DNA from 3 places in the Paenibacillus sp. GCM10027626 genome. Region 3 is predicted to be linked to each of the others. Evidence: riboswitches for the same ligand, from Rfam matches in the RefSeq annotation. Region 3 holds a riboswitch; each other region holds the start of a gene.

Region 1 (5,385 bases), on a different contig from region 3:
TGAAGGATCGGAATGAGCCGGTCATCGATTTCAATTGCCGTTACTTGAGCGGCCGTATCTGCCAGATGCTGCGTCAATGCGCCGATCCCGGGACCAATTTCCAGCGCTCCCTTTGAGCCATTCAGATCTGCCGCAGCCACAATTTTATGCAATATATTTTGATCGATCAAAAAATTTTGACCCAAGCTCTTTTTAAAAGAAAAACCGTACTTTGCAATAATATCTTTCGTTCTTTTAGGTGTTGCTACTTCAAGCTGCTTCATGAGCCTTTCCCTCCGATTTCCCGTTCCATTTGCAGCCTAGCTTGATCGAATTCCTCCCGGGTTATTCGGAACATGACACATCTTTTGTAGAACTGCTTGCCGTTAGCATACCCGATGCCAAGCAAATTGCCCATTAACAAGCGGCGCTCTGAAGCGTCCGAGCTCACGACAAGCCCTGCTTCCATCATCATTTCCCAGGTTACTTCTGGTTGGGGAGCTGCTTGTCCGTCAACCGCTTCTGTCCGTACATTAGCCAGCGCCCTTCTAATGGCTTCCGGCGAAGCATTTTCAACGCCTATATCACCTTTGTAGAACGCTTCTTCCTGCGGCAAAAAAGCATGCTTACAGCCCGGAACCCGCTGCGAGACGATTTTCCGGATGCGTTCGCCGGCATGGTCGGGATCAGTAAATATAATAACGCCGCGACGCTCTTTCGCCAGCTCTACACGTCTTAGCACTGCTTCTCCAATCGCCGAGCCGCCTGTCTCAATCGTCTCAGCCTGTACAGCGCGCTGAATGGCTGTTGTGTCATCCTTGCCTTCGACCACAATAATTTCATGTATCATTTTTCCTGTTTCCTCCGAACTTGGGCAAATCAAAAAGAAGAGGCTGCGCCTCTTCTTATAATGGCATATTTCGATGCGAAATACGATAAATTTATGACAACGCTCATTAAGATTCCTGCTATCGCTTAAATGGAATCAGGCTTTTTCGGTCCAATTACATGTACGGTATAGCCTTTTTTACGGCCAAATTTTCTGACGCTCTTCTCGCTCTCAATAAAAACGTCAATTATTTTCCCCTTAATCGCACCACCGGTATCTTCCGCGCGGCGGAAGCCGATACCCTCAATGTAAACCCACCAGCCAAGCGGAATGACCTTAGGATCGACAGCAATGGTATGCCCTTCTTTGACGCGAGCACCCGACGCTGTAATACGATAATCAGGATGGCCTTTGCCCTTGCCCGTATCATTTACGCCGGCTGAATAGGCTGTTAAGGTCACATTTTTCAATACTTTTTTCGCTTTGAAAGTGACGCCCTGCTTCGTAACCGTCGCACCTGAAGAATCCGAATCATCGGCTGCGGCCGCTAAAATTTGCACTGGCGGCTCCTCTTTCTTCGTTCCAACAGCAACGATTTGGTTGACGGCATTCTCTTGGGACAATTTCGTAACGAAGGTTTGATTGACCAGTTTGCCATCGGCAAACACCTTTTCGTATTGCTTGACTACTTTGCCTTCCTTACCGACCTGAATTAGCTTCTCCTTCCCTTTCTCAAGTTCGGGATCTTCTTTCTTCACAATCGAATAAGGCAGAGCATATTCACGCGACAAACGATGCTTGTCGATTCTGACGACCGTGACCGTCATATTCGGCTCAATCGTCTTCTCCAACGAAGGAAATACTTTATCCTCTTTACGGATCGATATATTGGCTTTATCGACCGCTTCCTTTATCGTCTTTTCTGTCGTGTACAACGTTCTTACTTTGCCGTCAGCCTTAACCTGCAGCGGGACTGCTTGATCGACAACAATCCGATCACCGTCTTTAATTCCCGCGTTCAGTGGAATGGACACTTCGTCATGCGGTCCAATCTTAATGGCTTGTTCATCCAGTAGGCGTTGAAGGACCAATTGTTTGGTCGAAACAATATTTTCCTGTCCGTTCAATACTACGGATACGCGCTTGTCAGCCGTTCCGTACAACAACACCAAAAACATGAAAGTCATAGCGATCGAGATCATAGCGCTTAGTACAATTAAACGCAAGTTCTCATGCTTCCATCGCAATGCGAAAGACATGCTGGATGATCGTTTCTCATGGGTGTCCTTAATCTTGGGTTCGCCCACTCCATCGGTCCTCCTTACATAGTCCCGCCGTCGAATTACGCATGATTGAATTTGACGTGACTAAGTTAGATTATAGCGTGTCTGGCACGCTGCCTCGATTGTGCTACCATTCACCTCCGCCTTACACCCTATGTCGTCAGATAGAATAATATTCAAAATTACGAGAAGAAACAGATTCATTGGTCTGTAAAAGACTGAGATGTTTCTCAAGGTGATGCTTAGAATTTATAAGCCGAATGGAAGTTTATAATTCTAGATCACAAAAAAGCCGACGACAGAGGATCTCTTTCGTGGCTTTTTCGCAAATGGCGAATGAATAGATGCACGAGGTTGATCTCTCTATTTGCGCTTACGAGGTTAGCTGCCGGATTCGGGCGAGAGAGTCGCCCTATTCGCTTCTGACCGATTGCCTCCGAGTAAAAGGTCAGCCGCAAAATTCACCCCAAATCATGTCGGGCATGCATGTTCAAAATTTCGAACTGCCTGCACCAGGTTCCCCCGCTCTCCAGATTGGAGATTAAGCGATTATTTTGAAAATACAAATTGCAGCTTCGTGAGCTCTGAGATGAATGATACCGTCTTTTGCGGCACATTGTAAAGATGCGATAAATGACGATTTTAACGAATTTTAAGGAAAAACTCGTGAAAACCGCGTGAATTTCTATAAGAAAATTAGTTTTTTCACAATATTAGTCTCTTTTTCTTGCTCTCAAAGCTTGTTTCATCGAATGCCAAAACAATTTATTGCATTTTCGTATGTTATTTTGGCAATTTCTTCCATTGATTTCCCTGTTATTTCCGCTGCTGTCTCGGCTACATGACGGACATAAGATGACTCATTTCTCTTTCCACGATGTGGATGAGGAGCCAAATAAGGGGAATCCGTTTCGATCAAAATTCGGTCCAAAGGAACCTTAGCCAATACCTCTTTCGGTACCCTAGAATTTTTAAATGTTACCGGCCCTCCGAACGAAATATAAAAGTTCATATCCAAACATTGCTTGGCCGTTTCCCAGCTTCCTGAGAAGCAATGCATAACGCCTCCCACATCGCGGGCATTTTCTTCTTTCAAAATCCTTACAACATCCTCATGCGCATCGCGATTATGAATAACAATTGGCATTTTCTTATGTTTGGCCAAGGCAATTTGCTGACGAAAAACACGCTGCTGCACATCTTTTGGGGATGTATCCCAGTGATAGTCCAGCCCGATTTCACCTATGGCGACAACCTTCTCATGATCGCATAAAGATGCAATCCATTCGAGATCTCCATCTTTCATGTCAATGCTGTCAACCGGATGCCAGCCTACCACTGCATATATATTTTCATACTGCTCGGCAAGCTTCATCGTTGTCGGGATCGTCTCCCGATTAAATCCGACATTGATTAACTTGCCAACCCCGGATGCGAATGCTCTCTCAATTACTTCCGCGCGATCTTCGTCGAATTTGTAAGAGTCCAAATGTGTATGTGTGTCGATTAACATGCTGTTGTCCAAATCCCCTTTCTTCTATTAAAAGCCAAACAATTGCCGAACATCCCTCGAGAGCTGATGCGCCTTTGTTCGTAAAATTTCTTCTGGAAAATATAAGTGATATTTGCCGCGATGTAATCCGGAAATCGAGTGAATAATCTCGGATCTTGCCGAAATCTCAAATAGCCTCTCTTCTTGATCAAGCAGCAAAATAGGCGGTTTTTCGTCTTTTTCCGCTGAGGACGCTCCTGTCCGGTACACATCGTAAGGTAAATCAAACGGAAAATCAATTTCCAAATAATATTCCGGCGGCAATCCCGCCTGACTCATTTGCTCGCGCGCCTTTTGCCATAACGACTCGTTAGCTTCGTCCATCGTTACATATTTATACAGTTTACGATTTAAAAACCGTTCGCACAAATCCACCAGCAGCTCGTCTTGCTCATACTGCCATTGGCCAAAGGCTGTCTGCACCATGGCCTCGTCCAGCGCTGTATAGCTTTTGACATCAATCGTCCCTGCCAACAATTGACGGAGCGGCTCAATTATCCACTTAAAGGAATATCCCTGCTGATGCAGTTCTTTTGCCCTGCGGAAAATTTGCCTTAAAATAATTTCCGAGCTGCGTGTCACCGGATGAAAATAAACTTGCCAATACATTTGATAGCGGGACATCAAATAATCCTCTACCGCATGCATGCCGCTCTCCTTAACGACTATTCTGCCCTTATGGGGACGCAGCACGCGCAAAATTCGTTCAAGGTCGAAGGTGCCATAATTTACACCAGTAAAATACGCATCGCGCAGCAAATAATCCATCCGGTCCGCATCCATCTGGCTGGAGACAAGGCTTATAACGATAGGTTGCCCATATGACTTACAAATCACATCGGCGACTTGCTTCGGAAAGGCAGAATCAACTTCCCGGAGTACTGCATTTATTTCTGTTTCTTCTAATAAAATGCGGCATGTCCACTCCTCATGATGCGTCTCAAAAACCTCTTCTATAGAATGGGAAAAAGGACCATGTCCCAAGTCATGCAGGAGCGCCGCGCATAGCGAGACGAGCTTTTCCTCTTTGGGCCAATCTGCATACCCTCCCCGCTCAAATTGGGAAATAATTTTTCGGGTAATCTCGTATACGCCGAGCGAATGAGAAAAGCGGCTATGCTCTGCGCCGTGAAAGGTCAAATAAGAGGTTCCAAGCTGCCTGATCCTTCGTAAGCGCTGGAATTCCTTCGTATTAATTAATTTCCAAATGATTTCATCCTGCACATAAATATATTTGTGAACAGGATCTTTAAATACCTTTTCTTCAGCAAGCGGTCTCGGCCTGATCCCCAATTTAACCCCTCCTAGCCTTTATATTTTTTTCGACAATTCACTAGAGCGATTCGACAAAAGAACCAAGAAATTTGTCGAATAATGTCGTATTTCATTTTCCAAATTGCTAGCAATTAATCCGCCTGCAACTGCTGGCGCATAACCTTGTTCCTATCGTAATAACTCATAATTTGCAGCGAATTCCCCATCAATTGTATGTTGACTATTTTGGGAAACGTTGGTACTATATATACAAGAAATGATAGAATTTTGTCGAATAATGGCGAATCAGTAGTTTGAGAGGGGAAAGGATATTATTATGATGAAATCGACAGGAATCGTTCGTAAGGTTGATGAACTTGGGCGCGTTGTAATTCCAATTGAATTGCGTCGTACACTTGGCATTGGTGAGAAGGACGCGCTGGAAATTTATGTGGACGGCGAGCGCATCATGCTCAAGAAATATGAAC
Region 2 (5,385 bases), on a different contig from region 3:
GCGTGCCGCCAAAGCGGCGGAAATCAAGCAAGCCTTCAGGCGTGCGGTTAAACATAACGCCCATGCGGTCCATCAAATGAATGATGCCAGGGGCAGCTTCGCACATCGCCTTGACGGGAGGCTGATTGGCCAGGAAGTCGCCGCCATAGACGGTATCGTCAAAGTGCTCCCATGGAGAGTCGCCTTCACCTTTTGTATTAACGGCGCCGTTAATGCCGCCTTGAGCACAAACAGAGTGCGAACGTTTCACTGGCACAAGTGAAAACAAATCGACTTGCACGCCAGCTTCCGCTGCTTTTATTGTAGCCATAAGGCCGGCAAGACCGCCGCCTACGACAATAACCTTTCTTTTAGCCATTTCAATTCACTCCTTCTCTTTACCCGATATTAATGAGCGTCAATGCAGCCGTAGCCGCTTCTTTAAACTCGTCACCGCGGAATGCAGTCAGAGAAAGCAGGAAGAACGCCGACACGATCACGAATACGCCCATCCAAATGTAGGAAGAGATACGTTGTGCGCGCGGACCTACAGTAATACCCCAGCTTACAAGGAATGCCCACATACCATTGCTGAAATGGAACACCGCTGAGAGTACGCCGATAACATAAAGTGCAACATATAACGGGTTGTCGAAAATACTATGCATGGTTGAGCCAAGCTGATCATGCGTAATGTTGCCGACCATCAACTGATAGCGGGTCTGGTACAAATGCCACACAACAAAAATAAACGTGATGACGCCGGTAATACGCTGCATCATAAACGCCCAGTTGCGCCCATATTGGAAACGTCCGGTGTTGATATTCGACTGATAGGCTACATAGAGGCCATATACTCCATGGAATAGCAGCGGCAGCCAAATCCCGAACAATTCTAGGTAAAAGATAAGCGGCAAACCGTTAATAAAATCGACACCATCTTTAAACCCTTGCGGCCCGCTCTCAAATGCTGCATAGTTCGTTATTCCGTGCTCAACGATGAATAAACTGAGCGGAATAACTCCGAGCAGCGAGTGAATCTTGCGCGCTAAATACGAATTTCCTTTCATAACGTTCGCGTTCTCCTTTCAATCCTGTCGATTACTTTTTCGTCGTTCCTTGTCAAAACACCATTGTCCATTGTAACTCCCGCCCCCTAAAGCGTCAACAGAAAGCTTGACACATTTTGGTCACACTTCACATCATACTCCTTTTCCGCTTATAATGGAATTGCTTATTGTTGATTAATTTTTATAACTTATTTGCATAAGCAGAGAAATGGAGGCCATTATGATCGAAGAATTGAATGTTTTTGCTGTCGTAGTCGATCAATCGAGCATGAATAAAGCAGCTTCTTTGCTTAATTTATCTCAACCCGCCCTATCGCGCAAAATTGCCAAATTGGAAGAACAGCTCGGCGTCGAGCTTTTCCGTCGGGTGGGCAAACGGCTGGAGCTGACCAGAATCGGAGAATTGACCTATGAGTATGCCACCGAGGTCCGTCATCAACATTTGCGTTATTTGCAAATGGTCGCGGAGTATAAAGCAGTCGGCCGGACGACATTGACGATCGGCGCCAGCCTCACTACATTGCAAACAACTTTGCCCGATCTCATACAAGCCTTGACAGCGCGGAGTCCGGAGCTTGACATAAAAGCGATTACGGGCAAAACCCACGAAATTGTTACACTTGTCCGGGAAAAGAAAGCAGATATCGGCATTGTAGCCTCGCGAATTGACGATTCCGCACTAACTTGTGTGCCGCTATTCGACGATCATCTTATTCTTGTACTGCCGCGCAATCATTTTATTATGGAAAAAGGAAAACCGGAAATTGGCGATATAAATGGCTTGCCAATGATTTTGTTTTCCAAAGGCACGTGGTACCGCATTTTGACGGACGAAGTATTCGAAACTTATCGGCTGCTGCCTGATGTCCGTATGGAGATCGATTCCTTCGAGGCGATCCTCCGCCTGCTTCACACTTGCCGAGCCGGCACGCTGCTGCCCAAATCCTACCTGCGCCAGCAGCTGCTCAGCGACAACGATCTGGCTGTCGTGCCGATCCGCGAGCTTGAAGCGACGAAACGGACGACAGCATTAATTCATGCGGGGCCGGAAAGCCTGAGCCCTTCCGTACGGTTATGGATCGATGAAATCTCTACCTATTATAAACGAAGCGAGTCCAAGCATACTTAAAAGGACAGCGGAGCCGCACAGGCTGCAGCCGGCTCGCTATCCTTTTAGTATTCCCGATATTTGTTACCGAATAACCGCCGCTTCAAAATGCTCGATTTGCTGATTGGTGCCGATGATGACCATAACGTCCTTTTCGGCCAGCACATCTGTTGCCGACGGGGCGATTATGACGCCTTTTGGCGTGTTAATAGCCACAATGCTGCAGCCAAAACGGGCACGCGGGTTCAAGTCTTGCAGCGTCTTTCCGTTTAGGCAGCGGGGTACCGCCAGCTCAGCAATCGTATAGTCTTTCGACAGTTCAATATAGTCAAGCAAATTGGGTGATACGAGCTGATGCGCGACGCGGATCCCCATATCCCGCTCCGGGTAGACGATGCGATCGACTCCGATCTTCTCCAGCACCCGGCCATGCAGCTCGTTAAGCGCTTTGGCTACGACTGTTTTCACTCCGAGATCCTTCAATAAAATAGCCGTCATGATGCTTGCCTGAATATCATCGCCAATCGCCACAACGCCGCAGTCAAAATTGCGGACGCCGAGCGAACGGAGCACATCCTCGTCCGTAGATTCCGCTACGACCGTATGCGTCAAAAGCGGACTCAAGTCTTGGACGATTTCCTCATCCTTGTCGATGCCAAGCACTTCATAGCCAAGCTCGATTAACTCTTTGGCCAGACTAGAACCAAAACGCCCCAACCCAATGATTACAAATTGACCTGTCTTCATTTCCCTCTCCTACTTCCCTATCCAATCGTAATTTTCCCCTCAGGGTAACGGTAAAGCTCTTTATCTGTGGTAGATCCAAGCGCGTAAGCCAATGTCAACGGCCCCAATCTTCCGGCAAACATCGTCAGGCATACGAGCACTTTTCCAAGCAATGTCAGCTCTGGCGAAACTCCCAATGAAAGCCCGACAGTACCAAAAGCGGATGTCGTTTCAAACAAAAGATGCAGAAACGGCTTATCTTCCGTCACAGTGAGCAGCATCGTTACGACAATTACTAATGCCAGCGCCAGCATTGTAATCGTCAATGCTTTCAATATGCGTTCGCGGCCGAGCCGCATTTTGAACATGACGATATCTTCCCGTCCGCGAATCATCGTGATGACGGCACCGATTAATGTGGCGAAGGTCGTTGTCTTGATGCCGCCGCCCGTCGAGCCCGGCGATGCGCCGATAAACATCAGCACCACCATAAAAAATTGCGTGGCTTGTCTCAGACTGGACAAATCGACCGTGTTTGCTCCCGCGGTGCGCGGCGAGACGGATTGAAAGAATGCCGCCCAAATTTTCCCGTCCCAGCTCAAAGCTCCCAATGTGTGCGGATTGGAAAACTCGAAGCAATAGGTGACAATTGCCCCGATGAGGATCAGCGCTGCCGTCATCGTAAGCACGATTTTGGAATGCAAGCTCAGCTTTCGCTTGACGCGGTATTCAATAATATCCGACAAGACAATAAAGCCGAGCCCGCCTAAAATAATGAGCCCCATCGTGACCAAATTGACCAGCGGATCGCTTGTATAGGCGGTAAAGCTGACAAACGGCGTCCCAAATTGGCCAAATAAATCAAAGCCGGCATTGTTAAACATCGAAATCGCATGCCAGCAGCCAAAAAAAATCGCCTTCGCCAGCGGCATATCGAAAGACCAGCGAATCGTAAACAAAACAGCGCCGACCGCTTCAATCGTCAGCGAGTACAGCAGTACCTTGCGGACTAGCCGGACGATCCCCTCAATGCTTCCCTGGTTCATCGCCTCCTGCAAAACTAACCGTTCCTTGAACGATATTTTTTTGCGCAGCATAAAAGCAAACAGCGTCGCTACCGTCATAAATCCCAATCCGCCAATTTGAATGAGAAAAATGATAATTAAATGGCCGATTGTCGAATAATGACTGCCGGTATCGACAGAAATTAAACCTGTAACACATGTAGCCGAGGTAGCTGTAAATAGAGAGTCGATAAACGGCGTACCGCTGCCGTCTCTGGAAGCAAACGGCATGGAAAGCAGAACAGCCCCAAGGAATATAATAACTGCGAAGCCTGCTGCCAAAATTCGCGGCGGCGACCAGCGAAATCGTCTCCAGTGCTTGAGCATATTTCATCACCTTTTCCGATCTATGCTATGGTTTACAGGCACAAAAAAAAGCACTGGTACCCCAATGCTTATTCGCAGATGAGTCCTGTTCCACGCAGCCTACGAGGTTAGCTGACGGATTCGGGCCTGGAAAGGCGGCCCTATTCGCAATCATTAGCATTGCCTAACATGCATTGCGAAATTCACCCCATGTCGCCAGACGAAAAGCGACAAAAATTGGTTCCCCCGTTTTCAACTCTTGAAATTCGGCTGTCACTATTTAATTCGTACTCATTATACGGTTCACACCAAAAAATAGCCAAGTTTAAATGGGTTTAAAAATGAAGCGAAAAAGGGCAATTTACCTTAATGGGGACATAAAATCAATATCGCACGATGCTTTTCATCCTTTTTTCTCTTCCGCATGACGAAATAACCGGTTACATGGAAAAAAACAGAGCAGTTATGATATGGTACTAGTATATATTCGCAGCCAATGACGTATCCCTACATGAAGAGGTGAATCTTTTGTCCATTCAAAAGCCCGAACTGCAGCCTAACTGGAAATTATTCACTTGGTTTGCAGCCGTCTGCGCCGCGATCTATGTTGTGGTGCAAGTGATTCCGGCAACGGCAGATACATTTTTCAAAAATGAAGCGGCGAAGGTAATCAGCAAAGCGGCAGCAGAGCAGGCAGCTGTCAGCTTTGCCGAGGAGCAATTCAAGCAGAAGCCTACGGCCGTTCACGCCGTCCACCAATCGAACAGCTTGTTATACGGTTATTTGTCAAAGGAAAAGCAAGTTGAGGCCTATGACAAAAAATACGGAGCCAAGCTCCCTACCGATACTTTCCAGGTTTCTGCCACGCTGCCGGATAAAAGTCATTTATTTATGTATGTTCATATGGAAACCGGCAGTGTTGTTGCCTGGAATCAGGTGGACGCTGTCTCCTCCGCCTCCCCTAAGCCCCTGGAAGCGGCGCTTACTTTCGCTGCAAGCCAAGGCTATGCGGCCGACAGGCTAACTGTGGAGGACGGCGCTGCAGCTCCCGGCGTCGTGAAATTGCTGGTAACGGGCGAGAAGGTCAAAGACGCTGCCCTGCGTTTAACGATTCGCGTCAATCAAACAGAGG
Region 3 (5,385 bases):
AAGACCGTCTCCGGAGCGATTCACGGCGAGCTGGCCAAAGATATGAAAAACTATACCTATGTCGATATGTGGGCGGGACCGCCGAGATATGAAGGAACTTATGATGTCGAGGATTTCGTTACTGGAATGCTGCGTACATCAGGACCTACAATTAGTCTCAACGGCGCCTGGGCGCAAAATATCGGTGAGAAAGCGATGTTTATCGAGTTTCTCGGCGATAAAGCCGGAATTAAGCTGGAGTACGGCGGCGGCTTCAAAATTTATTCCTCTAAGGCAGGCTCCCTGCTGGAAACGACGCCATCGTTCAGCAGCTCGAATATGTTCTACGATGAGATCGACGACTTTTTGGAATCGGCTGCAAGCAATGTGAAAAAGCGCGTAAACATCGATGACGTGATCATTACTTCCGAAGCGATAGATGCGATTTACCGCTCGGCAGCTGAAGGCAAGGAAATTCAATTGTAAACACACAAAGGCTAGCCTGACTGTCACTGGCAAGAACGTGATGACAAGGGCTAGCCCTTTATTTACTGTCCGCCCGAAGCCCTCTAGGGGGCAATCGCTGGCTGGCATCAACAAAGAATATATTGGATGCGTTGCTATTTAAGAAGCGTTACGGGATGACCCCGAAAGAATAAGTCTTGCATTTGAAGTAAGATGGAACTTTTCAACAGAGGATTCGTCTCTTATAGTGAAGATGGGATGGAAGGGAAGAGAAGCGATGATTGACATTAAATCGATGAAGCTGGAGGATGCCAGCAAAATATGGGAGATCGACCGTTCAGAAATCATTGAATATATTTATACTTGCGCGGATGGTCAGCTTAACGAGTTCAAGGCCGGACATGAATGCCCGAACTGGGAAGAAGGGCAGTATAGCGAAATTATTGCGCGATATGAAGAGGAGCTGCGCAGCGGCGGCATGGCTGTAGGGGCATTCGCTGGAGAGACGCTTGTTGGCTTCGGTGTGCTTGCCCATCAGTTCAGAGGGGAAAACAACGATCAATTACAAGTTGATCTGATGTATGTGACAAGAGAATACCGGCGGCAAGGAATCGGCCGGAGAATCATTACAGCTCTAAGTGAAGAAGCAGTCGTGAGAGGAGCGAAGTATTTATATATTTCATCGACAGAGACGGAATCGGCTGTCAAATTCTATTCCAGCTTTGGGGCGGAATTGACACCTGAAGTAGATGAAGAGCTGTTTGCGAAAGAACCGGAAGATATTCATATGATTAAGAAATTGTAAAAACCAGCCAGAGCGGCCCAGCGGCGTTTTGGTCCCGATTTTTTGGCCAAAAACAGAGCGATTGCCGATTTGACAGGTCGGGATTCGAAAGCTATACTGTACTCAACTAAAGCTTCCCCCTTCTTCTATTTTTGGAGTGAGGCGGGTGGCTTTTCCTGTTTTTATGCCATCATTATTAAAATAGAGACGGAGTGAAAGAGAGATGCCGAATATCGTTATTGTAACGGGAAGCCCGACCGAAGGCTCGCGCTTGAATGGTATTGTTGAATTTGCAAGCAAAGCGATCGCCGGGGCCGGCTGGGACGTGACCGAGCTGCGAGTGACGGATCTGCCTGCGGAGGATGTCATGTTTGCCCGTTGGGACAGCCCTGCTATTATAGAAGCAAACCGGATCATTGCCGAGGCTGACGCTGTCGTTATTGCCAGTCCGGTTTATAAAGCTTCATATACAGGCGTGCTGAAGGCGTTTTTGGATTTGCTGCCGCAAAAGGGCCTGGAAGGCAAAGCGGTGCTGCCGCTCTTCATCGGCGGCACAATTGCGCATTTGCTGGCGATTGATTATGCGATGAAGCCGGTGCTGTCCGCGCTCTACGCAAAACATATTTCAACAGGGGTATTCGCTGTAGATTCGCAAATAGCCCGCACAGATAATGGCGGGTTCATTTTGAGCGAAGAGCTGACCGATCGGCTGGCGGGGGTGATTGAGACGTTTTTGCAGACTGCATCGTTATTCATTCAGCAAAAAAACGCCTGAAGGCGTCCTTGGTACTATCGCCAAGTTTTTTTCTTCTAACACCGGAGTTCAGGGGGCAAAAGCTCTGAAGGAGGGTGCCTGCAAAGCGATTTCATCTAACGGAAGCCACGGACCTTATTTCGCCAATTACCTTCCTTTTTGAAATCTGACGGAAGTGAGCGATCTTAATTCGACGTTTTCTTATGAAATCGGGCTCATCATCATCAAATAGGGGCTCACAGTTCCGTTACAATTTCAAATCGGTCGAATTTTCGCAAATAGCGGCTGTGGCATCCGTTAGATTAGGCGACACCAGCCAAAATTTTATAAATTCTTCTGTGGTAAAAAAATGCGTTTCCCTTTGCCTGGTATCGTGGTAAACTTGACTTTATAGAGTTTACAAGTTTCACCAAATAAATTCTATAAAATTTCAGGGGAAGAAGCTTGCCTCGCGCCAAGGATGGCTCAGCCGTTTCTTCTTAACTGGAAAATAATTGCTGAGTTGAGGGAAGGGGCAAAAAAAGGATGCTTTTACAAACCAATGATATCGTTTTGTTCCAAGGAGACAGCATTACAGACTGTGGGAGAAATCGTGAAAATGGCGATAATCTGGGAAGCGGCTACGCTTTTTTTGCCGCCTCTTGGTTTTCATATATGTACCCGGACAAGCAAGTGAAGTTTTATAACCGCGGCATTAGCGGCAATCGGGTAACCGATCTGCAGCAGCGCTGGCAGGAGGACTGCATCGATCTTAAGCCGACATGGGTATCGATTTATATCGGCATTAACGACACATGGCGCCGCTATGACAGCAACAATCCGATGAGCGTAGAGCAATATGAAGCGGGCTACCGCGATATTATTGAGCGCACGAAGGAAAAGCTGGATGCGCGCATCATTATGATAGAACCGTTCGTCCTGCCGCATCCGGCAGATCGCAAGCAGTGGCGCGAGGACCTCGATCCGAAAATCAATGTCGTGCGTGAGCTGGCGCGCGAGTATGGCGCGATGCTCATTCCTCTGGACGGCCTGTTTGCGCAAGCTTCGACTCGTGCCGCTTCCGAATATTGGGCGGGAGATGGCGTTCATCCTTCTCCGGCCGGCCATATGCTTATTGCGGATGCCTGGCTGAAGGCAGTGCAAGCGAAATAATTGAACAGTGTGGCTGCGCAGGGCATGATGTCCTGTGCAGCCTTTTTTATTGTGAGAAAAGCCTCTTTACAATTGCTCTTTTAGGCGGTACGATACGGATAATGAATTAGAATGACAACGCTGAGTTTCCGCAAGGGAAACGGGGGAACCGATAAGTGAGAAGCAGTTAGTAATGCAGGCTGCTTCACATGGGGGTGAATCCTGGCCAGAGATGGATGCGCTAGTGCAACAGCTCAGGATCAGGTAGGGCGACTCTCGCGTCCGAATCCGTCAGCTAACCTCGTAAGCGTACTGGGAGAGGTTGAGTGAAGAATGGAAAATGATGAATCGTTGCTGATATCGGCACCGAATACATCAGGGGAAAAGTTTATTAAGCAGCTAAAAAGACAAGGTGTTTCGTTTTCTGTCATTGTGAACAATCGTTCAGAGTATGAACGAATGGAAGAAATTGGCGTAGCGAGCATTGTAATGGTGAATACGAATGAAGAGAAGACCTGGCTGGTGCCGGATATGCGGATCGATAGTGTGTACCTGTTTGAAAAAAGCTTGACGCTATGCTGCCGTTATTTGCAAATTTGCCGGGGATGGACGAACAAGCCGATTTATATCGTGACGGACAGCATTCAGCCGCGCCATGTCTATAAAGGGCTAGGCGCCAATGACGTTATTCGTTCCCATGGCCGGGATCTGTCCTGTCTGCTAGCCGATGTGAAAGCGAGAGAGGCACATTAGCAGCAAAAAAATCCGTCTCACAGTAGCAGCCGCTACTCGGGAGACGGATTTTTCATTATGGACTTATTCGGCAGGCAGCTTCTTGCGCAGCTGTTCGAGCTGCTCATCAATCAGCGCCGATTTTGCCGGATCGGCTGTTGCCGCAGTTCCAGCTTGTGCGCCGTAGCCGCTGCCGTATGGCGGCGTGAACGGAGCTTGGCCGGCCAGCTCGAGATGCGCTTCCCACTGCATAATTTTTTCTTCAATGCGCTGGAAGCCGCGGGCTGCTGATCCGCCGTCGAGATTGGCGCCCATGCTGAAGCTTGGCATTGTCTGCCGCGATTGTACCGCCGCCTGCTTGACGCGGGCGGTTAATTCAGTGCGTTTCTTCTGCAATGCTTCCAGCTCTACCTTCGCTTCTTCAAGGCGATGAGCAAGCTCTGCCGAACGGCTCACCGCGGCGGAATGCCATTCCTGGTAGCTGACCGACTTTTCAGCGTAGTGAAGCTTTGTGCTCAGTGCTTCGCGGGCTTCGGCTTCACGATTGTTAGCCAATGCCTCGAGCGCTTTTTCCTCATACATATTGGCAAGCCGCGTGCTTTCTTCCAGTTGTGTCTTCAGACCGCGTGCAGTTGCTTCCTGCTTCACCTTTTCATTTTGCAATTGCTCAATTTCATCCTGCATATTGCGAACATACTGATTCATCATCATTACAGGATCTTCTAGCTTCTCCAATAACTCGTGGGCAGCAGCCTTCGTCAAATTAACCATTCGTGCAAAAACGCTCATGATATCATCTCCTAAGTAAAGTTTGTTGAATTAGTAATGGTAAGGGCCTTCGTGGTGCATATCATAGAAGGTAGGCTCTTTTGGCACAATTAGGGCAGCCAGGAAGTAGATGATGACGACGCTGCCTACGCTGAAAAATGCGGCGATAACCAGGGCGAGCCGGATTAATGTAGCGTCAATTCCGAAATATTTTGCGAGACCGCCGCAAAGCCCTGATAATTTGTGGTCTGTACGTGAACGGTAAAGTTTGTTCATGTCGATCGCTCCTTTTAAAAATATCTATCTATTATAATAAATTGTTTATGAAGTTATGCTGTGCTGCTTATGTCTTTATTGTAGCGGAGCAAGCGATCTGGCAAAACGGCCTTGCGACGGTTTTCGGCGCTAGCCTTGAGGCGGGGATGCAGTACGACCTCCGCCGTAAAAAAATGAAAAAGCCATCTCGAAAGCAGCGTTTGGCTGCCGAGATGGCTTTCTTATATTGCTAAGGGAAGAAACTTGCCTCGCACTAAGGACGGCTCAGCCGTTTCTTCTTGCTTAATCGTTTTTCTTTTTGGCGATCGAGAACATGATCGTTTTATTGTCGCTATCGACCAAAATGTTGACGGTGTCGTTGCCAACCGTCGTTTTCTTTGAGCTGACAGGCGTGCCTGCAGCAACTTCTGTGCAGACCGCTTCAAACCATTTGCGGAAAGCAAGGGCGTCCGGGCCGAACAAATCGTTCGTAAAGGATTGAATGACTTCCTGATTG

The links. Region 3 has a riboswitch for cyclic di-AMP ahead of ACFQ0N_RS08580 (hypothetical protein). Riboswitches for the same ligand answer to the same signal wherever they lie in the genome.
Region 1: another riboswitch for cyclic di-AMP. It lies ahead of ACFQ0N_RS34945 (resuscitation-promoting factor); the one in region 3 lies ahead of ACFQ0N_RS08580 (hypothetical protein).
Region 2: another riboswitch for cyclic di-AMP. It lies ahead of ACFQ0N_RS25105 (TrkH family potassium uptake protein); the one in region 3 lies ahead of ACFQ0N_RS08580 (hypothetical protein).

What each region holds. Positions count from the first base shown of each region.
Region 1 is NZ_JBHTHC010000032.1:8,910-14,294, reverse strand. Features, by position in the region: gene rsmA (16S rRNA (adenine(1518)-N(6)/adenine(1519)-N(6))-dimethyltransferase RsmA) at 1-263, opposite strand, end outside; gene rnmV (ribonuclease M5) at 260-829, opposite strand; gene ACFQ0N_RS34945 (resuscitation-promoting factor) at 955-2,115, opposite strand; cyclic di-AMP (ydaO/yuaA leader) riboswitch at 2,446-2,649, opposite strand; gene ACFQ0N_RS34940 (TatD family hydrolase) at 2,837-3,604, opposite strand; gene ACFQ0N_RS34935 (HD domain-containing protein) at 3,632-4,930, opposite strand; gene ACFQ0N_RS34930 (AbrB/MazE/SpoVT family DNA-binding domain-containing protein) at 5,235-5,385, shown strand, end outside.
Region 2 is NZ_JBHTHC010000015.1:13,041-18,425, forward strand. Features, by position in the region: gene sdhA (succinate dehydrogenase flavoprotein subunit) at 1-358, opposite strand, end outside; gene ACFQ0N_RS25090 (succinate dehydrogenase cytochrome b558 subunit) at 378-1,049, opposite strand; gene ACFQ0N_RS25095 (LysR family transcriptional regulator) at 1,270-2,178, shown strand; gene ACFQ0N_RS25100 (potassium channel family protein) at 2,242-2,904, opposite strand; gene ACFQ0N_RS25105 (TrkH family potassium uptake protein) at 2,922-4,274, opposite strand; cyclic di-AMP (ydaO/yuaA leader) riboswitch at 4,356-4,535, opposite strand; gene ACFQ0N_RS25110 (CPBP family intramembrane glutamic endopeptidase) at 4,782-5,385, shown strand, end outside.
Region 3 is NZ_JBHTHC010000003.1:332,278-337,662, reverse strand. Features, by position in the region: gene ACFQ0N_RS08600 (Gfo/Idh/MocA family protein) at 1-465, shown strand, start outside; gene ACFQ0N_RS08595 (GNAT family N-acetyltransferase) at 722-1,249, shown strand; gene ssuE (NADPH-dependent FMN reductase) at 1,452-2,003, shown strand; gene ACFQ0N_RS08585 (SGNH/GDSL hydrolase family protein) at 2,508-3,134, shown strand; cyclic di-AMP (ydaO/yuaA leader) riboswitch at 3,243-3,439, shown strand; gene ACFQ0N_RS08580 (hypothetical protein) at 3,447-3,866, shown strand; gene ACFQ0N_RS08575 (PspA/IM30 family protein) at 3,930-4,634, opposite strand; gene ACFQ0N_RS08570 (PspC domain-containing protein) at 4,665-4,889, opposite strand; gene ACFQ0N_RS08565 (S-layer homology domain-containing protein) at 5,172-5,385, opposite strand, start outside.